2 regions of the Streptomyces sp. NBC_00178 genome follow, and region 2 is predicted to be linked to the other one. Evidence: riboswitches for the same ligand, from Rfam matches in the RefSeq annotation. Region 2 holds a riboswitch; the other holds the start of a gene.
What was found. A riboswitch is a leader RNA that binds a small molecule or an ion and turns the genes downstream of it on or off. The one in region 2 is predicted to bind glycine.

Region 1 (11,530 bases), 4.0 Mb from region 2:
GCCGTGCCAGACCGGCACGCGCAACGAGAAGATGACGACGGCCGGCGCCGCCGCGCTCGGCGCCACCGACGGCAAGGACGCCGTCGCCAAGGCCGCCGCCCTCGGCATGAAGGCGGGCAGCGCGCTGTATCTGGACATGGAGCCGTACGACATCAAGAACACGTCCTGCAACAAGGCCGTGCTCTCCTACGTCCGCGCCTTCGACAAGGTCCTGCACGACAAGACCTACCGGGCGGGCTTCTACGGGTTCTCCAGCTCCAGCGCGGCCGCGATCGCGACCGCCACGGACCGCACCAACCTGCCGGGCAACCTCTGGTACGCCAAGTGGGACAAGGCGAACACCACGACCACCGACTGGCCGTGGTCCAAGTCGCTGTACACGAACCACAGCCGTGGCCACCAGTACATGGTCAACAGCAAGGAGAAGCGCGGCGCGTACACCATCACGGTCGACCGGAACGCGTGGGACGGCCCTGTCGCGATCGTCGGCTGACCTCTCACACGCGGCCGGTCCGCCGGGGCGTGGCCGGGAGACGCGGGGGCGGGTGGGCCCGCCCGACCGCCGGGCTGAAGGGGTGGTCCTTCGCAGGCGCCGCCGCCACACGTAGTCGAGACTGCTCGAAGGACGGTCCCTGTCGGCGGAGCCAGAAGGCGTGGACGGATCGGCCCAGGAACTCTCCTGGTGCAGCAGGAAAGGCCCCGACCAGCGCTGAGAGATGCGAACGCGCTGGTCGGGGCCTAAAGCCTCAGCACTCGATGATGTTCACCGCGAGTCCGCCCCGCGCCGTCTCCTTGTACTTCACACTCATGTCCGCCCCGGTCTCCTTCATGGTCTTGATGACCTTGTCCAGGGAGACCATGTGGCTGCCGTCGCCGCGCAGTGCCATCTTGGCCGCGGTGACCGCCTTGACCGCCGCCATGCCGTTGCGCTCGATGCAGGGGATCTGGACGAGACCGCCGACCGGGTCGCAGGTCAGGCCCAGGTTGTGCTCCATGCCGATCTCGGCGGCGTTCTCCACCTGCTCGGGGGAGCCGCCCAGGACCTCGGCGAGCGCGCCGGCCGCCATGGAGCAGGCGGAGCCGACCTCGCCCTGGCAGCCGACCTCGGCGCCGGAGATCGAGGCGTTCTCCTTGAACAGCATGCCGATGGCGCCCGCGGCCAGCAGGAAGCGGACCACGCTGTCGTCCTTCTCGGCCTCGGTGCAGCCGCCCGCCGCGAAGTTCATGTAGTAGTGCAGGACCGCGGGGATGATGCCCGCGGCGCCGTTGGTCGGGGCGGTGACGACACGGCCGCCGGCGGCGTTCTCCTCGTTGACGGCCATCGCGTAGAGGGTGATCCACTCCATCGCGTGTTCCTGCGGGTCGCCCTCGGCGCGCAGCTGCCGGGCGGAGTTCGCGGCACGGCGGCGGACCTTCAGACCGCCGGGCAGGATGCCCTCGCGGGACATGCCCCGCGTGACGCACGCCTGCATGACGCGCCAGATCTCCAGCAGGCCCGCGCGGATCTCGTCCTCGGTCCGCCAGGCCTTCTCGTTCTCCAGCATGAGCGAGGAGATCGACAGCCCGGTCTCCCGGGCGAGCCTCAGCAGCTCGTCGCCGGTGCGGAACGGGTGCTTGAGGACCGTGTCCTCCGGGACGATCGGGTCCTGGCCCGCCACGGCGTCCTCGTCGACGACGAAACCGCCGCCCACCGAGTAGTACGTCTTCTCCAGGAGCGGGGCCCCCTCGCGGTCGTAGGCGAGGACCGTCATCCCGTTCGCGTGGTACGGCAGTGCCTTGCGGCGGTGCAGGACCAGCTGCTCGTCCGCGTCGAAGGGGATGTCGTGCATGCCCAGCAGGTTGATGCGCCCCGAGGCGCGGATCTCCTCGACGCGGGCGTCGGCGCCCTCGACGTCGACCGTGCGGGGCGACTCGCCCTCCAGGCCGAGCAGGACGGCCTTCGGGGTGCCGTGGCCGTGCCCGGTGGCGCCGAGCGAGCCGTACAGCTCGGCGCGGACCGAAGCGGTGTGGGCCAGGAGGCCCTCGTTCTTGAGGCGGCGGGCGAACATGCGCGCCGCGCGCATCGGGCCGACCGTGTGGGAGCTGGACGGGCCGATGCCGACCGAGAAGAGGTCGAAGACCGAGATGGCCACGGGAGTACTCCTAAGGGGTTCGGCAGACGTCGTTGTCCGCCGGGTGGTGCGGGACGGGCCTGTGGGCACGAAGAGCGCGGGGACAAGGGTGGGGGCACCGCGCTCACTCTTCAGTGTGCGTGGTGCCCCCACCCTGCGCGCAAATCGCGGGTGGCCTACTTGAGGCCGGCGTACAGCGGGAACTTCTCCGCGAGGGCGGTCACCCGCGCCTTGAGGCCCTCGGCGTCGTAGCTGGGCTTCAGCGCGGCGGCGATGATCTCCGCCACCTCGGTGAAGTCCTCGGCCTGGAAACCGCGGGTGGCCAGGGCCGGGGTGCCGATCCGCAGACCCGAGGTGACCATCGGGGGACGCGGGTCGTTCGGGATGGCGTTGCGGTTGACCGTGATGCCCAGCTCGTGGAGCCGGTCCTCGGCCTGCTGGCCGTCGAGCTCCGAGTTGCGCAGGTCGACCAGGACCAGGTGCACGTCCGTGCCGCCGGAGAGGACGCTGACGCCCACCTCGGTGACGTCCGGCTGGACCAGGCGCTCGGCGAGGATGCGGGCGCCGTCCAGGGTGCGCTGCTGGCGCTCCTTGAACTCCTCGCCCGCCGCGACCTTGAAGGAGACGGCCTTGGCCGCGATCACGTGCTCCAGCGGGCCACCCTGCTGACCGGGGAAGACCGCCGAGTTGATCTTCTTGGCGAGCTCCTGCGTCGACAGGATGACGCCACCGCGCGGACCGCCGAGGGTCTTGTGCGTGGTGGTCGTGACGACGTGGGCGTGCGGCACCGGGTTGGGGTGCAGACCCGCGGCGACCAGGCCCGCGAAGTGCGCCATGTCGACCATCAGGTACGCGCCGACCTCGTCCGCGATGCGGCGGAAGGCGGCGAAGTCCAGCTGACGGGGGTAGGCGGACCAGCCGGCCACGATGAGCTGCGGCTTCGACTCCTTGGCGAGGCGCTCGACCTCGGCCATGTCCACGACACCGGTGTCGTCGACGTGGTACGGGACCACGTTGTAGAGCTTGCCGGAGAAGTTGATCTTCATGCCGTGGGTCAGGTGACCGCCGTGGGCCAGGTTGAGACCCATGATCGTGTCGCCCGGCTTCAGCAGCGCGAACATCGCGGCGGCGTTGGCCTGCGCACCCGAGTGCGGCTGGACGTTCGCGGCCTCGGCGCCGAACAGCGCCTTGATCCGGTCGATCGCGATCTGCTCGACCACGTCGACGTGCTCGCAGCCGCCGTAGTAGCGGCGTCCGGGGTAGCCCTCGGCGTACTTGTTGGTGAGGACCGAGCCCTGCGCCTCCATGACGGCGACCGGAGCGAAGTTCTCCGACGCGATCATCTCGAGGGTGGACTGCTGACGGTGGAGCTCGGCGTCGACGGCGGCGGCGACGTCCGGGTCCAGCTCGTGGAGGGAGGAGTTCAGAAGCGACATCAGTGGGTCCCTTGGGGTCTCAGTTGCCGGAGAACGCGGTGTACTCGTCGGCGGAGAGAAGGTCGTTCGGCTCCTCCGCGACGCGCACCTTGAACAGCCAGCCGCCCTCGAAGGGGGCGGAGTTCACCAGCGACGGGTCGTCCACGACCTCCTGGTTGGCCGCGGTGACCTCGCCGGTCACGGGCGAGTACAGGTCGCTGACCGACTTGGTCGACTCCAGCTCACCGCAGGTCTCGCCCGCGGTCACCGTGTCGCCGACCTCCGGGAGCTGGGCGAAGACGACGTCACCGAGGGCGTTGGCCGCGTGCTCGGTGATACCGACCGTGGCGACGCCGTCCTCGACGGCCGACAGCCACTCGTGCTCCTTGCTGTACCGCAGCTGCTGGGGGTTGCTCATGACCTGAATTCTCCTGTACGCGGGGGAGTGCTGATGAACGGTGGTCTTACGGTGTGAGACACGAATGCGTCACGTGGTGCGGTTCGGGCCCGTCACGCGCGGCGCTTGTAGAACGGCAGTGCCACGACCTCGTACGGCTCGTGCGTGCCCCGGATGTCGACGCCGACACCCCCGGTGCCCGGCTCGGCGTACGCCGCGTCCACGTAGGCCATGGCGATCGGCTTGCCCAGGGTGGGCGACGGCGCTCCGGACGTGACCTCGCCGACGACCTCCCCGCCGACCACGACGGGGAAGCCCGCGCGGGGCACCCGGCGGCCCTCGGCGATCAGGCCGACGAGCTTGCGGGGCGGGGCGGACTCCGCGCGGGCGGCGGCTGCGGACAGCGCCTCGCGGCCGACGAAGTCGCCCTCCTTCTCGAACTTCACGACCCGGCCGAGGCCCGCGTCGAAGGGGGTCAGCGCGGTGGTGAGCTCGTGCCCGTACAGCGGCATGCCCGCCTCCAGGCGGAGCGTGTCCCGGCAGGAGAGCCCGCAGGGGATCAGGCCGTACGGCGCGCCCGCCTCGGTGAGGGCGGTCCACAGCTGCTCGGCGTGCTCGGGCGCGACGAAGAGCTCGAAGCCGTCCTCGCCCGTGTAACCGGTGCGGGCGATGAGCGCGGGGACGCCGGCGACCGTGCCCGGCAGGCCCGCGTAGTACTTCAGTCCGTCCAGGTCGGCGTCCGTGACCGACTTCAGTACGGCGGGGGAGTCGGGTCCCTGTACGGCGAGCAGCGCGTACGCCTCGCGGTCGTCCCGCACCTCGGCGTCGAAGCCGGCCGCACGCTCCGTGAGGGTGTCCAGGACCAGCTGGGCGTTGCCGGCGTTGGCGACGACCATGAACTCGGTGTCGGCCAGGCGGTAGACGATCAGGTCGTCCAGGATCCCGCCGTCCGCCGCGGTGATCATGGTGTAGCGGGCCCGGCCCACGCCCACGGTCGCGATGTTGCCGACCAGCGCGTAGGCCAGGAAGGCCGAGGCCTGCGGACCGGTGACGGTGATCTCGCCCATGTGCGACAGGTCGAACAGGCCGGCCCGGGTGCGCACGGCGTTGTGCTCGTCGCGCTCGCTGGCGTACCGCAGCGGCATGTCCCAGCCCGCGAAGTCGGTCATGGTGGCGCCCAGCGACCGGTGCAGGGCGTCGAGGGCGGTGAGTCGGGGGGCGGCGCTCGGGGCAGTGCTCATGGACATGGCTCCAGGGCATGACGACAGAGGGTTGATCCCTCCCCATCTGTCATCGGAACCTGAGAGGTTCGCCGAGACCCCCCGAAGGGGTCCAGAAGGGTCGTCCCCTTCGGGTTCGGCTTGCACCTTGGGTGGGGCCGCACGGCGGCCCGCTTTTCAGATCTGCCTCATCCACGCGGTACGGGGCCTGAGAGATTCAAGGGAGGAACTTGCTCCTTCGGCGCCCGGCGCACACGGTGACCGGGACTCTCCCGCGCGGATTCAAACGGCCGGTATGCAATTGGCGGGGTCATCATCGCACGCATTGGGAGAGAGTGGGGCGTCCAGGTCCGTGCGGGTGTCCGGGGCCGCGCGGCCGCGACACGTGCGCTCCGGAGCGGTTGTGCCGCATTACCTTTTCTTTACACTTCTTGGGCAGGTCAGTGGGTGAATCGGCAGGGGGACGGCGATGAGGTTGCAGCGTTACGCGACGACCGCGGGGGTCACGCACGAGACCATGCCCCGGCAGCCGGGCGCGCCGGCCAGGGAACTGACGGCAGATCCCGCACCGGTGGTGCGGGATCTGCGGGGCGCCGGAGGACGGGGCCCGCGCGGTCTGGACTTCGCGGCGGGTGACGTGGTGGTGGTCTCCGGGCTGCCCGGCAGCGGCAAGTCGACGCTGATCCGGCGGGCCGTCGAGGAACACGCCATCGACTCCCAGGACGCCAGGGACCGCTGGGCCGAGGCCCTGCCCGGCTTACTCCCGTACGCGCTCTACCGCCCCCTGGTGCGCGTCGCGCACTACGCCGGCCTGTGGCGGGCCCTGCGTTCAGGGGCGTCCGTGGTCGTCCACGACTGCGGCACGCAGGCGTGGGTGCGCCGCTGGCTGGCGCGCGAGGCCCGGCACCGGGGCCGCCACCTCCACCTCGTGCTGCTCGACGTCTCCCCCGGGGTGGCGCGTCAGGGGCAGCGGGAGCGCGGGCGCGGGGTCTCCGGATACGCCTTCGCCCGGCACCGGCGCGCCGTGGGACGGCTGTTGCGTGACACCGGGAGCGGTCTGCTGCCGCCGGGGTGCGCCTCCGCGGTGCTGCTCGACCGGGAGTCCGCGGGGGCCGTGTGCCGGATCTCCTTCCCGGAGGCGCGGCCTCCGCAGCAGTAGCCGCGGCCGGGCGGGGTCCGGGCGGGGCGTCACCGTTCGCATACGCACAGTCCGCGGCGGGCCGGCGGACCGTCCGGAATCTGGACGCCGCGCCGGGTCCGGGCACCGCTCCCGTCCGGGCCCTGCATCCGGGGCCCGACCCGGTCTAAGGTTTCTGCCGCACAGCACGGCGAGAAAGGGACACAGACACCGTGGACATTCCGGCCCAGGCCGCGCCCCATCAGACGAACGGATGGCCGGCCAACGAGTTCGAAGAGGTGCTCGGCGCCTCCATCGGCATACCCGGAGCGGGCGGCCGGCTGGTCGAGGTGCTCGGCCGCAGCCAGGTCTGGGTACCTCTGCCGAACGGCGGCGGGCCCGACAGCGCCGCTCTCGACCTGCCGACGGTCGACATCGACGGCGCCGCGTACGTCCCCGTGTTCAGCTCCGAGGCGCAGTACCTCCAGTGCGTCGGATCGCACCTGTCCTTCACGGTCGCGCCCGCACGCGATTTCGCCCGCGGTCTCCCCCCGCAGGTCGGCATCGCGGTGAACCCCGGGGGAGCGGTCGGCGTGCCGCTGCCGCCGCCCGCCGTCGCGGAACTCTGCCGGGCGGGCCGCACCCCGCTGGACGGGGCCGCGAGCGGAGGCCGGGTGCGCCTGTACGAGCCGGACTGGAAGGAGGACCCGGTCGACTTCCTGGCCGCGGTGTCCGAGGAGTTCCGGGCGACGGGAGTGGTGAGCACCGCCCGGCGGTCACTGGCCAGCATCGAGGGCGACAGCCCCGTCCTGTTCGTCGGTGTCGAGGCGGCGGGCGTCGACGCCGCGGGGCAGAGCGCCCCGATGGACGCGCTCGGCCGCGCGCTCGGCCGCGTCCAGGCCCCCTGGCCGGTCAGCCTCGTCCTGCTCGACGTCGCCCGGGACCCGGTGGGCGACTGGATGCTGGAGAAGGTGCGCCCGTTCTACGTGCGCGAGGCGTACTGAGAGCGACGTGACGCTCCGGCACGTGGCGTCAAGGCGGTGTCAGGGGCGGCGCATAAGCTGGTTTGATGGCCGGGCCGGGAGCGGCGGCACGACACCGCGGAGCACGCGGGCGGCGGAACAGCGGATCGAAGAGGGGCGGGACCCAGGGTGAGTGCGTCAGGCACCGCGGCGGCCGGACAGGTCGAGCACATGCTGCGCCAAGTGACCCCCGGGCGCCTCGACACGTACGAGGAACTGCTGAGGTCCCTGGCCGGCGGGCAGGTCTGGATGCTGCTGTGGCACGGCACGGCGGGCTCCCCCGACGCGCAGTACGGCAACATGGAGGTCGACGGCCTCGGTTACGCCCCCTGCGTGACCTCCGCCCAGGAGCTCTCCGCGAGCGGCTGGAGCAGGGCCCACGAGGTCACGACCGGCCGCGACATCGCCCGCTCGCTCTTCCCGGACCGCTGGGGCATCTGGCTCAACCCGCACGCGCCGGGCGGGGGCGTCGGCATCCCCTGGCTCGACCTGCGCCGCATCGCGACCGGGCTCGACCGCATGCCGGCGGGCCCGCTGCGGCTCTCCGAACCGGCCATCGAGATCCCGCAGTTCTACGCCCTGCTGTCGCAGAACGCCCACCGCACCCCCGCCGTCCGCGCGCTGCGGCGTGCCTGGGTGCAGCCGGCGCTGGGTGTCCCGTACCTGGCGATCGGGCTGGACCTCTACGACACCGGCCGCCCGTCCGTGGACGCCGTGCGCGCGATGATGCAGCAGTCGATCGGCGTGGTCCCCGACGGGCTGCCCGTCTCCACGGTCTCGATGTCCGACGAGTACGACCCGGTCGCGATGTGGCTCCGCGTCAACTCCCGGCCGTTCTACGACCGCGAGGCGCACGCTCCGGCGCCCGGCACGGGTTACGGCTATCCGCCCGTCCCCGGCCAGGCCCCGCAGGCTTACTGACGGGGCGTCCGCCCGTCGCGGCCGACGGCCAATTGGTCACCACATGAACGTGCTTGGGGCGCCATGTCCGCTATAGCGGATTAGCGGCCGAGACGTCCGCTCACAAAGCACAGCTGTCCGGATAACGGAAGCCTCTGGGCAGCATCACGTTTGAGCAAACATTCCCCGTCAGGTCTGGCGGGTGATCGCGAAGTCACCTCAGACTCCACACAGCAGGTGTTCCCTGCCCCGCACATCCCTCTTTCAAACAGGGTCAGTTCCGGGGTGTGTGATCACGTGTGTCACGTTTTGTACGAGCCGCTACAGCGGCGGTCATGGGCCGGCCACCGTCGGCCGAGAGGGGTCTCCACCGCAATGACGGCACCTATCGAGACCACCAGGGCGGAAGTGCAGCCCGAAGCGGTGCTGGAAGGCGCCCCGCGCAAGCAGATCGAGGGCCGTTCGCTCGGCCGGATCGCCTGGACCCGCTTCAAGCGGGACAAGGCCGCGATGGCCGGTGGCATCGTTGTCGTGCTGCTGATCCTCACCGCTCTGCTGTCGAAGCCGCTCCAGGCGCTCCTCGGGCTCGACCCCGACGCGTTCAACCAGAGCCTGGTCGACCCCGTACTGCTGGCGCCCAAGGGGGACTTCGGCGGGATCAGCTGGGACCACCCGTTCGGGGTGGAACCGCAGACGGGCCGCGACATCCTGGCCCGCATCCTCGAGGGCTCCTGGGTCTCGCTCGTGGTCGCGGTCGGCTCCACGCTGCTCTCGGTCGTGATCGGTGTCGTCATGGGCGTCGTCGCGGGCTTCTACGGCGGCTGGGTGGACAGCTTCATCAGCCGCCTGATGGACACCTTCCTGGCGTTCCCGCTGCTGCTCTTCGCGATCTCCATCTCCGCCTCGCTGCAGGGCGAGGCGTTCGGGCTGCAGGGACTCACCCTGCGGATCGCGGTCCTGATCTTCGTCATCGGCTTCTTCAGCTGGCCCTACATCGGCCGCATCGTCCGCGCGCAGACGCTGTCGCTCCGCGAGCGGGAGTTCGTCGAGGCCGCGAGGTCGCTGGGCGCCCGCGGTCCCTTCATCCTCTTCCGCGAACTGCTGCCGAACCTGATCGCGCCGATCCTGGTCTACGCGACGCTCCTGATCCCCACGAACATCCTCTTCGAGGCATCCCTCAGCTTCCTCGGCGTCGGTATCGCGCCGCCGCAGGCTTCCTGGGGCGGAATGCTGACCCAGGCGGTCGACCTCTACGAGGTGGACCCGATGTTCATGGTCATCCCCGGCATGGCGATCTTCCTCACCGTGCTGGCCTTCAATCTGCTGGGGGACGGGCTGCGTGACGCACTCGACCCTCGTGGCAAGTAATCGCGGCGATGCCGCACCGTTCGATCGAGGGGGCTTTCCTCAGCATGAGAACCAGAAAGACAGCTTCGGCCATCGCCGTCGCCGTGGCGGTCGCGCTCGGCGCGTCGGCCTGCAGCGGCAGTGACACCGACACCGACGGAGCGGGGGGCAGCGGCGGGGGCAAGGCCGACGCCGGCCTGACGTCGATCGTCAACAAGACCGACAAGAAGGGGGGGACGGTCACCTTCGAGCACTCGAGCGGTCCCGACTCCCTGGACCCGGGCAACACGTACTACGGCTGGGTGCAGAACTTCTCCCGCCTGTACGGCCGTTCCCTGGTCACCTTCAAGCCGGCCGCCGGCAAGGAGAGCCTGGAGATCGTCCCGGACCTCGCCACCGGTCTCGGCAAGGCCAGCGCCGACGCCAAGTCCTGGACCTACACGATCCGCAAGGGCGTGAAGTTCGAGGACGGCACGGAGATCACCTCGAAGGACGTCAAGTACGCCGTCGAGCGCTCGAACTTCGCGCCGGAGGCCCTGTCCAACGGTCCGACCTACTTCAAGGCGTACCTCGAGGGCGGCGACAAGTACAAGGGTCCCTACAAGGACAAGTCCCCCGAGGGCCTCAAGTCGATCGAGACCCCGGACGACTACACGATCACCTTCAAGCTGAACAAGCCGTTCGCGGACATGGACTACCTCGCCGCGTTCTCGCAGACCGCTCCGGTCCCGCAGAAGGCCGACAAGGGCGCCAGCTACGTCCAGAAGATCGTGTCCTCGGGCCCGTACAAGTTCTCGGCGTACGACGAGAGCAAGGGCGCGACGCTCGTCCGCAACCCGGAGTGGGACCCGAAGACGGACCCGATCCGCAAGGCCCTGCCGGACAAGATCGAGCTCAAGCTCAACGTCAACCCCACCACGGTGGACGACCACCTGCTCAACGACGTCACCACCGCTGACATCGCGGGCACCGGTCTGCAGTCCAAGACGCAGCCCAAGGTCCTCGTGAAGGCCGCCGAGAAGGCGAAGACGGACAACCCGTACGCCGGCGTGCTGCAGTACATGGCGCTGAACGTCAACGTGAAGCCGTTCGACAACGTCGAGTGCCGCAAGGCCGTCCAGTACGCGGTCGACAAGCAGAGCCTGATCGACTCGATCGGCGGCTCGGTCAAGGGCGACCCGGCCACCACGGTCATCCCCCCGACCGTCGCCGGCTACAAGAAGTTCGACCTGTACCCGACCGAGGGCCACAAGGGCGACGCGGCCAAGGCCAAGGAGGCGCTGACCAAGTGCGGTCAGCCCAAGGGCTTCAAGACCACGCTCACGGCGCGCTCCGACCGTCCTGACGAGATCACCGCGGCCACGCAGCTCCAGGGCAGCCTGAAGGCGATCGGCATCACCGCCGAGATCAAGCAGTTCCCCTCGGACAAGTACTTCACCGACTTCGCGGGTGTCCCGGCCTGGGTGCACAAGAACAACGCGGGCATGATGATGATGCAGTGGGGCGCCGACTGGCCGACCGGCTTCGGCTTCCTGGACCAGATCGTGAACGGCACGGCCATCAAGCCGTCCGGTGGCACGAACCTGATGGAGCTCAACGACAAGGCCGTCAACGAGGCACTCGTCAAGGGCATCGGCACCGTCGACACCACGGCGCGCAACGCCGCCTGGGGCGAGGTCGACCAGAAGGTCATGGAGAACGCCTCCGTCGTTCCGCTCGTCTACCGCAAGAACCTGCTGTACCGCCCGGACTCCGCGGCGAACGTCACGGTCACGGACGCATACCTCGGTATGTACGACTACGTGCTGATGACCTCGACCAAGAAGTAACACCTGTTCATCGACAGCATCATTTGAAAGGCAGGTGAAGGCGCCGGGCCGGCGGGTGTCAACCCGCTCGCCCGCCCGGCGCCGCACGGCTGTGGCTGCGTACATCATCCGACGCGTATTCGCCGCGGTGTTGCTGCTGCTGGTGGTCAGCGCAGTCACGTTCGCGATCTTC
Region 2 (11,530 bases):
GCGGAGGGCTACTGGGAGGACGTGGGCACGCACGAGAGCTACGTGAAGGCCCAGGCCGACGTGCTCGAGCGCAAGGTCGACGTGGAAGTCGACGGCTTCGAGATCTCCCCCGGGGTCTGGGTGGCGGAAGGCGCCGAGGTCCATCCGGATGCCGTCCTCCGGGGCCCTCTCTACATCGGTGACTACGCCAAGGTCGAGGCGGGCGCGGAAGTCCGAGAACACACCGTGATCGGGTCCAACGTCGTCGTGAAATCCGGTGCCTTCCTGCACCGGGCCGTCGTCCACGACAACGTGTACGTGGGTGAGCACAGCAATCTCCGCGGCTGTGTCATCGGAAAGAACACCGACGTCATGCGCGCGGCCCGTATCGAGGACGGGGCGGTCATCGGCGACGAGTGTCTCGTCGGCGAAGAATCGATCATCCAGGGCAACGTCCGGGTCTATCCGTTCAAGACCATCGAGGCCGGCGCCTTCGTCAACACCTCGGTGATCTGGGAGTCCCGCGGACAGGCCCACCTGTTCGGAGCCCGCGGTGTCTCCGGAATCCTCAACGTCGAGATCACGCCGGAGCTCGCCGTGCGGCTCGCCGGTGCGTATGCGACGACGCTGAAGAAGGGCGCGACGGTCACCACCGCGCGAGACCACTCCCGCGGTGCCCGCGCACTGAAGAGAGCCGTCATCTCGGCCCTGCAGGCGAGCGCCATCGACGTACGCGACCTCGAGAACGTCCCGCTGCCCGTCGCGCGGCAGCAGACCGCGCGGGGCAGCGCCGGCGGGATCATGATCCGTACGTCGCCGGGCGTGCCCGACTCGGTCGACATCATGTTCTTCGACGAGCGGGGCGCCGACCTGTCCCAGGCCCGGCAGCGCAAGCTGGACCGGGTGTACGCACGGCAGGAGTACCGCAGGGCCTTCCCGGGTGAGATCGGGGACCTGTACTTCCCGTCCAGTGTCTTCGACTCCTACACGGGGTCCCTGCTTCGCAACGTCGACACGGCGGGTATCGCCGACGCGGGGCTCAAGGTCGTCGTGGACGCGTCCAACGGCAGTGCCGGGCTCGTCCTGCCCAGCCTGCTGGGGCGTCTCGGTGTGGACGCCCTCACGATCAACCCCGGGCTCGACGAGTCCCGGCCCACCGAGTCCGCGGAGTCGCGCAGGGCCGGCCTGGTGCGTCTCGGCGAGATCGTGTCGTCCGCGCGCGCGGCGTTCGGCGTGCGGTTCGATCCGGTCGGCGAGCGGCTCTCGCTGGTGGACGAGCGCGGCCGGATCATCGAGGACGACCGGGCCCTCCTGGTCATGCTCGACCTCGTGGCCGCGGAACGGCGCAGCGGGCGGGTGGCTCTGCCGGTGACGACCACGCGTGTCGCCGAACAGGTCGCGGCCTACCACGGCACCCAGGTGGAGTGGACGACGACATCGCCGGACGACCTGACACGCGTGGGCCGTGAGGACTCCACCATCTTCGGCGGCGACGGCCGGGGCGGTTTCATCGTCCCCGAGTTCAGCAGTGTCTTCGACGGCGCCGCGGCCTTCGTCAGGCTCATCGGTCTGGTGGCGAGGACGCAGCTCACGCTCAGCCAGATCGACGCGCGCATCCCGCGTGCCCATGTCCTGCGCCGGGACCTCGCCACCCCTTGGGCGGTCAAGGGCCTCGTCATGCGCCGGGTCGTCGAGGCGGCCGGTGACCGGAGCGTGGACACCACCGACGGTGTCCGGGTGGTCGAGACCGACGGCCGCTGGGTGATGGTGCTTCCTGACCCGTCCGAGGCGGTCACCCACCTGTGGGCGGAAGGCCCCGACGAGGCGGCGACCCAGGCCCTCCTCGACGAATGGGCGGCCGTCGTGGACAGCGCGGGCGACTGAGCGGGTCGTGACGGCCCGGAAGCCCCCGCGAGGCGGCTTCCGGGCCGTCGCCGGGCGCATTCGGCGGTGGCAGCCATGACGTGCGACGATGTGCGGCATGTCGCAGCCGCCCCCCGATCGGAGTAGCGCAACGCCGCCTCCCCGTCCCGACGCGTCCATGTCGCTGCTGACCACGGTGATGGAGCACAGCCTCGACGAGGGATACGCCGAAGCCTCGGCACGCCGCAGGGCTGACGGCAGCGCCGGAATGCCGCGCACGCTCAAGGCGAAACTCGGCCTCGGCGCGGGCCTGGTGCTCGCCGCCCTCGTGGTGACCCTCGGCGCCGCTGAGGCCCGGGTCGCGGCACCGGTGCTGGCCAAGGAGCGCGAGGAGCTCATCGACCGCGTCAACGCCGAGACCTCGACGGCGGACGCGCTCGAGAAGGACGTAGAGGCCCTGCGCGAGGACGTCGGCGAACGGCAGCGCAAGGCCCTCGAACAGCACGGCGGGGACCAGGGCGGGCTCGTGGCGCTGCTCTCCGGCGCGACCCCGGTCGAGGGGCCCGGCGTCAAACTTGTCGTCGACGACGCGGAGGACACCGACCAGGGGGGCGGTGGCCCGCGCGAGTCCACCGGCTTCGCCGACACGGGGCGGGTGCGCGACCGGGACATGCAGCGCGTCGTCAACGGTCTCTGGCAGTCCGGGGCGGAGGCCGTCGCCATCAACGGGCAGAGGCTGACCGCCCTGTCGGCGATCCGTGCCGCGGGCGACGCCATACTGGTCGACAACAGGCCGCTGGTGCCGCCGTACACGGTGCTCGCGGTGGGGGACGGGAAGAAGCTCGTCAGCAGGTTCCGCGACAGCGCGGACGGCCTCTATCTGCAGGCACTGCACGAGAGCTTTGACATCCGCACCAGCATCTCCGCCCAGGAGATGGTGCGTCTGCCTGCCGCGCCCAGCCTGATCGTACGTACAGCAGAGCCTCAGGCCGCAGACACGGGCAGTGGTGCGGCAGACTCAGGGAAGGGCACATCGTGATCGCCGTACTGGGCCTCGTCGTGGGAGTCGTGGTCGGACTGTTGGTCCGCCCCGAAGTGCCGGCGGTGGTCGAGCCGTATCTCCCGATCGCCGTCGTGGCGGCGCTGGACGCCGTCTTCGGCGGCCTGCGTGCCATGCTCGACGGGATCTTCGTGGACAAGGTCTTCGTGGTGTCGTTCCTGTCGAACGTCGTGGTGGCGGCCCTGATCGTCTTCCTCGGCGACAAACTGGGTGTCGGCGCGCAGCTCTCCACCGGTGTGGTGGTCGTGCTCGGCATCCGCATCTTCTCCAACGCCGCGGCGATCCGCCGCCACGTCTTCCGGGCTTGAGGCCGATGAGCAGCGAACAGCACCCGAGCAGCGAGGAACCGCCCGGCGCGCTCCCGCCGGAGGCGCCCGGGCCTTCGCCGTCGGCGCCGCCTGCTCCGGCACAGGGGGTCACCGGCCGTCAGCGGCTGAGGGCCGGGCTCTGGCCGCCCCGAGTGAGCAGGGCCCAACTCATCGTCGCGCTGCTGCTGTTCGTCCTGGGGCTGGGTCTCGCGATCCAGGTCAGGTCGAACAGCGACAACAGCGCGCTGCGGGGCGCCCGTCAGGAGGACCTGGTGCGCATCCTCGACGAGCTGGACAACCGCACCCAGCGCCTGGAGGACGAGAAGCAGCGCCTCGACGACCAGCGCACCGAGCTGGAGAACAGCTCCGACCAGGCGGAGGAGGCCCGTAAGCAGACGCTGGAGAAGGAGCGCCAGCTCGGTATCCTGGCCGGTACGGTCGCGGCGCACGGCCCGGGGATCACCCTGAGCATCGGCGACCCGAGTGGTGCGGTCGAGGCCGACATGCTCCTCGACACCATCCAGGAACTGAGGGCCGCGGGTGCGGAGGCCATCGAGATCAACGGTGTCCGCGTGGTCGCCAACACGTACTTCTCCGGTGACGGGGGAGACCTGAGGGTCGACGGCCGCAGGATCGAGGCTCCGTACGAGTTCAAGGTCATCGGCAAGCCGCAGGATCTCGAGCCCGCCCTCAACATCCCCGGCGGTGTGGTGCAGACGCTGGAGAAGGAGCAGGCCACGGCGGAAGTGGCCCGCGCCGAGGACATCGTCGTCGATGCCTTGCGTCCGGCGAAGCAGCCTGATTACGCTCGGTCGTCGTCGCGGTGAGGACCTGGTGCACAGTGGTCGAAGGACATGGGTACGAGGTTGCGGGGGGTCGGCGCAACGGATCGGTGGCCCGTGGTGGAAACTGTCGGGTGGACACGGACGTTGTGAAGATGTCCGGGTCGGCAGGTGTGTTCGTTCAGGGTTCGTCCTGCCCCACGGGCGGGTCTATTTCGGTCAAGGGGAAACGCCCGTGAAGTTGTTTGCGAAGTTGTTCGGAAAGAGCACCCGCGAGGACAGCGGCAGTGCTGCCCGTCACCGCGCCCCGCGCCAGGGCCAGGGGGCCGAGGAGCAGGGCACGGAGCGCCCGCTCTTCCGTGATGAGATGCCGGGTACCCCCGGCGGGTCCGGCGCGCCGTCCGGCGGCCCGGCCGGTGCAGGACGCATAGGCTTCGGAGGCCCGTCGGCAGGCGGAGGGCTGGTCTGTCCGAGGTGCGGCCACGACAACGCCGAGGCCGGCCGCTTCTGCTCCAACTGCGGTGCGCCGCTGCGGGGCGGGATCCCCGAGCGTGCCTCGGAGACGACGTCGACGATCTCGATCTCCGGCATCGAGGCCTACGAGGCCGAGGCGACGGGCCAGACGGTCCTCCCCTCGCTCTCGCCCGAGGCGCAGGCCGCGGTCGACGCCCTGCCGGCCGGATCGGCACTCCTGGTGGTCCGGCGAGGCCCGAACTCGGGCAGCCGCTTCCTGCTGGACGGTGACCTGACGACGGCCGGCCGGCACCCGCAGGGTGACATCTTCCTGGACGACGTGACCGTGTCGCGGCGCCATGTGGAGTTCCACAGGAATCCGGACGGTAGTTTCACCGTGGGCGACGTCGGCAGCCTCAACGGCACCTACGTCAACCGTGAGCGCATCGATTCCGTCGCGCTGTCCAACGGCGACGAAGTCCAGATCGGGAAGTACCGACTGGTCTTCTACGCGAGCCAGCGCGGCGTGTGACCCTTCCCCGGACCCGGTCCGGGGGGACCCCCAGGAAGGTCCATGCTGCGAACACCGACAGGCGGTGCCGGTCACGGCACCGCCGCCGCGGTCGAGCGAGCGATGAGCATCGGCACGGTGCTCCTCCAGCTGCGCGACGAGTTCCCCGAAGTCACCATCTCCAAGATCCGCTTCCTGGAGGCGGAAGGGCTCGTGGAGCCGGAGCGCACACCATCGGGCTACCGGAAGTTCTGTTCGGCCGACGTCGAGCGGCTGGCCCAGGTCCTGCGGATGCAGCGGGACCACTATCTGCCGCTCAAGGTCATCCGGGAGCACCTGGACGCCCTGGAGCGCGGTGAACAGGCCGGTCTGCCGTCCGCCGGCGGCCCGGGTGAGCCAGGCGACGCTCCGTGGGACCAGGACGCCGCGCGGGCGACCGCCTCCCGCATCGGGCGCCCGGAGCTGCTGGCGGCCGCCGAGATCAGCGAGGAGCAGCTCGTCGAGTGGGAGGCGTACGGCCTCGTGGTGCCCGCGGCGGGGGGAAGCTACGACGCCGAGGCGGTGACCGTCGCCAGGCTGGTGGCGGATCTGGGCCGTTTCGGCCTGGAACCTCGGCATCTGCGGGCCGTGAAAGCCGCCGCCGAGCGTGAGGCGGGTCTGGTCGAGCAGGTGGTCGCGCCCTTGCGCCGCCACAGGAATCCGCAGACCAGGGCCCATGCGGAGGCCACGGCGAGGGAGCTCGCCGACCTGTCCGTCCGGCTGCACGCCGCGCTCGTTCAGACGGCGCTGAAAGCCGGGTTCCACTGAGCCCGGAGGAGCCCGACTATCCAAACATGGCGAGCACGTCCTAGGGTTGCTGTGTGAACGAGCTCGACGTTGTGGGTGTCCGGGTGGAAATGCCCTCCAACCAACCGATCGTGCTCCTGCGTGAAGTGGGAGGCGACCGGTACCTCCCTATTTGGATCGGCCCTGGGGAAGCGACCGCGATCGCCTTCGCCCAGCAGGGCATGGCTCCGGCCAGGCCGCTGACCCATGATCTCTTCAAGGACGTGCTCGAGGCCGTGGGCCAGGAGCTCACCGAGGTCCGGATCACGGATCTGCGGGAAGGGGTCTTCTACGCGGAGCTGGTCTTTGCCAGCGGTGTCGAGGTGAGCGCGCGGCCTTCCGACGCCATAGCGCTCGCCCTGCGCACCGGTACGCCGATCTACGGCAGTGACGGTGTGCTGGACGACGCCGGCATCGCCATTCCCGACGAGCAGGAGGACGAGGTGGAGAAGTTCCGCGAGTTCCTCGACCAGATCTCGCCGGAGGACTTCGGTACCAACAGCCAGTGAGCGTGCGCCGACGGTCGGCATCAGCGCATCCGACAAGCCGTTCCCGCGAATCAGTCACGGGAAACCACCCTCAGGGTGATTATCACTCGGCGTGCCGAGTGTGGCGATCGTTGACGCACCCCTGGTGACTGCCTACCGTCGAGATGGCAGGTCAAGGACGGAGGTCGGCGTGAGAAGCAGCGGCGACGGTACGGCTGAAGGTGGGCCGTACCGGCAGCACGGCAGTGCGGCCGGCCACTCCATCAGACAGCCGGTTCAGCCGGCGGTGGTGGCAGCGGACGGTGCGGCAGGGGCAGGGGACATCGGCTATCGGGGGCCCACAGCGTGCGCGGCGGCCGGGATCACCTACCGACAGCTCGACTACTGGGCGCGCACGGGGCTCGTGGAACCGAGCGTGCGTCCGGCGTACGGCTCGGGGACGCAGCGCCTCTACAGTTTCAGGGACGTCGTGCTCCTCAAGATCGTCAAGCGTTTCCTGGACACCGGTGTGGCGCTCCAGAACATCCGCACGACCGTCCAGCACCTGCGGGCCCGCGGGTTCACGGACCTCGAGCGGATGACTCTCATGAGCGACGGGGCGACGGTCTACGAGTGCTCCTCGCCCGACGAGGTCGTCAGCCTCCTCCAGGGGGGCCAGGGGGTCTTCGGTATCGCCGTCGGCGTCGTCTGGCGGGACGTGGACGTGGCGCTGTCGCAGCTCCACGGTGAGCGCATCGACACCGGCGAGACGCTGGTCGGCAACAACCCGGCCGACGAACTGGCCCGGCGGCGCAACCGCGCGGGCTGACGAGGCACCCGCCCCGACCGCCCCGCACGTGCCGTGCGGGGCGGTTGTCAGTGGCGTAGGGCACCATCGGATCCTGTGAGACCCGCGCCCACCATCCTGCATCTGGACATGGATGCCTTCTACGCCTCCGCGGAGCAGGCGGCGAAGCCCAGCCTGCGCGGCAAGCCGGTGGTCGTCGGCGGTCTCGGCATGCGCGGCGTGGTCGCCACCGCGTCCTACGAGGCCCGGCGCCTGGGTGTGCACTCCGCCATGCCCATGGCGCAGGCCAGGCGGCTGGCCCCCAACGCTGCCTACCTGGTCCCGCGCTTCTCGCTGTACCGCACCGTGAGCGACCAGGTGATGGAACTGCTCGGCCGGCTCTCACCGCTCGTGGAGCCGCTCAGCCTCGACGAGGCCTTCGTCGATCTGGAGGCCGGTGGCGTCGCCGACGACTCCGCCTCGGCCCGGGCTCTCGGCGTCCAGCTGCGGACGGTCATCAGGGCGGTCACAGGGCTCAGCGGCTCCGTGGGCCTGGCCGGGTCCAAGATGCTGGCCAAGATCGCCTCGGAGGAGGCGAAGCCCGACGGGCTCATGCTGATCGAGCCGGGCACCGAACGCGACCTCCTCGCACCGAAGTCGGTGCGGATCCTTCCCGGTGTGGGGCCCGCCACCGGCGACCACCTCCGGCGCGCCGGGATGACGGTCGTCCAGGACCTCGCGGAGGCCGGTGAGGCGGAGCTCGTGCGCCTCCTGGGCAAGGCGCACGGGGTCGCGCTGCACCGCATGGCACAGGGCTTCGACGACCGCCCCGTCGTCGCGGAGCGCGACGCGAAGTCGGTCTCGGTCGAGGACACCTTCGACGTCGACCTGCACGACCGGGTGCGGGTCAGGACCGAGGTGGAACGCCTGGCGGACCGCTGCGTGGGGCGGCTGCGGGACGCGGGCCGGTCCGGGCGCACGGTCGTGCTCAAGGTGCGGCGCTACGACTTCTCGACGCTCACCAGGTCCGAGACCCTGCGCGGGCCCACCGACGACCCCGGGGTGGTCAGGGAGGCCGCCGCGCGGCTCCTGGAGGCCGTGGACACCACCGGCGGCGTGCGGCTGCTCGGGGTCGGTGTCACGGGGCTCGCGGACTTCACGCAGGAGGACCTCTTCGCCCAGGCCGCCGAGGCGGAGCAGGCCGAGGTGGCAGCCGCGGCGGAACCCGTCGCGGCCGGTCCCGTCGCCGCCGACGCTGCGGCTCCCGACGGCACCGCCCCGCCCTCGGGCCACCGCTGGGCCGCCGGACACGACGTACGGCACGAGGTGCACGGGCACGGGTGGGTGCAGGGCAGTGGTGTCGGCCGCGTCACCGTGCGGTTCGAGGAGCCGTGGACCGCGCCGGGAAGGGTGCGCACGTTCCGTGTCGACGACCCTGAGCTCCGGCCGGCCGATCCGCTCCCCCTGGTGCGCGACCCGGTGGACTACTCCTCCTGGCCGGCCAGCTTCCCGAAGTCCCTGTCCGGGGCGGACGGGCCCGAGGGGGCGGACGGGGCGGAGTCCAGCCCGTAGTGCCGGTAGAGCTGCAGCTCCTGCTCGGGTGAGAGGTGGCGGCCCACCCCGAAGTCCGGCGCGTCCCTGATCAGCGCCCGGTCGAAGGGGATCACCAGGGTGCCGTCGACCAGTTCGCTCGGTTCCAGCGGCACGAACGCGTCCCGGGTGAACAGCCCGGTGCGCACCGCGGCCCACTCGGGTACACCCGTCGCGTCGTCGAGATAGACCTCGTCCACGGTTCCGATCTTGGCACCCAGGCGGTCGAAGGCCTTGCGGCCGATCAGGCTGCGCGGATCGATGTCGGTCTGCACGGTGCCTCCCACTGCTCGCAACTGCGTCGGGGTGGTCGCGACTGCTCCACAGGCACTACACAAGGCCAGATCCGTGGCATCGGCCACTCGAGACGGGCATCGGCCGGCCCGCTGGTAGGCTGGAACACGGCTGCTGACCCCGCGCGGGAGAGTCCTTCGGAGCGATCCGGAGGCGCCGAAGGAGCAACTCCTCCCCGGAATCTCTCAGGCCCCCGTACCGCACGGACGAGGCCACTCTGGAAAGCAGGACGGAACCCGTACGGCACACGCCGGGTCGGGCCCCGCCCTCACCGACGGTGAAAGCCGGTGTGCCGCAGGCGTGCCGGTGAAGCTCTCAGGTCGAGATGACAGAGGGGGAGGCCGTTCGGGCAGCCACGCCGTGGCGCCCCTCGCAGGTCGTGACAGACCAGGAGGCCTCCATCATGACCCCCCGTCGCACTCCGCTCTCCCAGCTGGAGCAGGGCATCCCCTTCGAGCAGCGTCACATCGGGCCCGATGCCGAGGCCCAGGCGAAGATGCTGGCCCAGGTCGGCTACGGCTCCCTGGACGAGCTCACCGCCGCCGCGGTGCCCGACGTGATCCGGAGCGCCGAGGCACTCGACCTCCCGTCGGCGCGCACCGAGGCCGAGGTCCTGGCCGAGCTGCGGAGCCTCGCGGACCGTAACCAGGTGCTCACCCCGATGATCGGGCTCGGCTACTACGGCACCTTCACCCCGCCGGTGATCCTGCGGAACGTCATGGAGAACCCCGCCTGGTACACCGCGTACACGCCGTACCAGCCGGAGATCTCCCAGGGCCGGCTGGAGGCCCTGCTGAACTTCCAGACGATGGTCGCCGACCTCACCGGGCTGCCCACCTCCGGTGCGTCGCTCCTGGACGAGGGCACGGCCGCCGCGGAGGCGATGGCCCTCGCGCGGCGCGTGGGCAAGGTCAAGAACGGTGTCTTCCTGGTCGACGCCGACACCCTGCCGCAGACCGTGGCCGTGATCGAGACCCGCGCCGAGCCGACCGGCGTCGAGGTGGTCGTCGCCGACCTCTCGGCCGGCATCCCCGCCGAGATCGCCGAGCGGGGCGTGTTCGGTGTGCTGCTCCAGTACCCGGGCGCGTCCGGTGCGGTGCGCGACATCAAGCCCGTCATCGACCAGGCACACGAGCTCGGTGCGATCGTCTCCGTCGCCGCCGACCTGCTGGCGCTGACCCTTCTGACGTCGCCCGGCGAGCTGGGCGCGGACATCGCGGTCGGCACCACACAGCGCTTCGGTGTCCCGATGGGCTTCGGCGGACCGCACGCGGGCTTCATGGCCGTACGCGAGAAGTTCGCCCGCAGCCTGCCGGGCCGCCTCGTCGGTGTCTCCGTCGACGCGGACGGCAACAAGGCCTACCGCCTGGCCCTGCAGACGCGCGAGCAGCACATCCGCCGTGAGAAGGCCACCAGCAACATCTGCACCGCCCAGGTGCTGCTCGCGGTCATGGCCGGCATGTACGCCGTCTACCACGGCCCCGACGGCCTGCGCACGATCGCGCGGCGCACGCACCGCTTCGCCGCCATCCTGGCCGGCGGACTGCGCGCCTCCGGCATCGACGTCGTGCACGACACGTACTTCGACACCCTCACCGTCCGCGTCCCCGGCACGGCGGCCGACGTCGTGGCCGCGGCGCGCGGGCGCGGGGTGAACCTGCGCCTCGTCGACGGCGACCACGTCTCCGTCGCCTGCGACGAGACCACGACCCGCGGCGCGCTCTCCGCGGTGTGGGCCGCCTTCGGCGCCGAGGGCGACATCGAGGCGCTGGACGCCTCGGCGCCCGACGCGCTCCCCGAGGCCCGGCTGCGCAGCGACGCCGTCCTCACCCACCCGGTCTTCCACCAGCACCGTTCGGAGACGGCGATGCTGCGCTACCTGCGCAAGCTCGCCGACCGCGACTACGCGCTGGACCGCGGCATGATCCCGCTGGGCTCCTGCACCATGAAGCTCAACGCGACGGCCGAGATGGAGTCGATCACCTGGCCCGAGTTCGGTGCGCTGCACCCGTTCGCGCCGGCCGAGCAGGCGCAGGGCTTCCTCACCCTCATCCGTGAGCTCGAGGAGCGCCTCGCCGAGGTCACCGGCTACGACGCCGTGTCCATCCAGCCCAACGCCGGCTCGCAGGGCGAGTTCGCCGGTCTCCTGGCCGTGCGCGCCTACCACCGCGCCAACGGGGACCACGGACGCACTGTCTGCCTGATCCCGTCCTCGGCGCACGGCACCAACGCCGCGAGCGCCGTGATGGCCGGCATGAAGGTCGTCGTGGTGAAGACCGCCGACGACGGCGAGGTCGACATCGCGGACCTCCGCGACAAGATCGCGAAGCACCGCGACGAGCTCGCCGTGCTCATGATCACCTACCCCTCCACGCACGGGGTCTTCGAGGAGCACGTCGCCGACATCTGCGGCGAGGTGCACGACGCCGGCGGCCAGGTCTACGTGGACGGCGCCAACCTCAACGCCCTGGTGGGTCTCGCCAAGCCGGGCCACTTCGGCGGCGACGTCTCGCACCTCAACCTGCACAAGACGTTCTGCATCCCGCACGGCGGCGGCGGCCCGGGCGTCGGCCCGGTCGGTGTGCGCGCCCACCTGGCGCCCTACCTCCCC

Region 1: another riboswitch for glycine. It lies ahead of gcvT (glycine cleavage system aminomethyltransferase GcvT); the one in region 2 lies ahead of gcvP (aminomethyl-transferring glycine dehydrogenase).

What each region holds. Positions count from the first base shown of each region.
Region 1 is NZ_CP108143.1:5,164,475-5,176,004, forward strand. It holds gene OHT61_RS22755 (glycoside hydrolase domain-containing protein) at 1-493, shown strand, start outside; gene OHT61_RS22760 (L-serine ammonia-lyase) at 747-2,132, opposite strand; gene glyA (serine hydroxymethyltransferase) at 2,288-3,547, opposite strand; gene gcvH (glycine cleavage system protein GcvH) at 3,567-3,944, opposite strand; gene gcvT (glycine cleavage system aminomethyltransferase GcvT) at 4,037-5,164, opposite strand; glycine riboswitch at 5,331-5,428, opposite strand; gene OHT61_RS22780 (AAA family ATPase) at 5,613-6,302, shown strand; gene OHT61_RS22785 (enhanced serine sensitivity protein SseB) at 6,494-7,264, shown strand; gene OHT61_RS22790 (enhanced serine sensitivity protein SseB C-terminal domain-containing protein) at 7,412-8,203, shown strand; gene OHT61_RS22795 (ABC transporter permease) at 8,558-9,550, shown strand; gene OHT61_RS22800 (ABC transporter substrate-binding protein) at 9,595-11,358, shown strand; gene OHT61_RS22805 (ABC transporter permease) at 11,450-11,530, shown strand, end outside.
Region 2 is NZ_CP108143.1:1,169,799-1,181,328, reverse strand. It holds gene OHT61_RS04930 (mannose-1-phosphate guanyltransferase) at 1-1,863, shown strand, start outside; gene OHT61_RS04925 (DUF881 domain-containing protein) at 1,961-2,881, shown strand; gene OHT61_RS04920 (small basic family protein) at 2,878-3,210, shown strand; gene OHT61_RS04915 (DUF881 domain-containing protein) at 3,216-4,037, shown strand; gene OHT61_RS04910 (FHA domain-containing protein) at 4,228-4,977, shown strand; gene ftsR (transcriptional regulator FtsR) at 5,020-5,763, shown strand; gene OHT61_RS04900 (bifunctional nuclease family protein) at 5,817-6,290, shown strand; gene OHT61_RS04895 (MerR family transcriptional regulator) at 6,460-7,077, shown strand; gene OHT61_RS04890 (DNA polymerase IV) at 7,153-8,607, shown strand; gene OHT61_RS04885 (PRC-barrel domain-containing protein) at 8,520-8,900, opposite strand; glycine riboswitch at 9,035-9,130, shown strand; gene gcvP (aminomethyl-transferring glycine dehydrogenase) at 9,323-11,530, shown strand, end outside.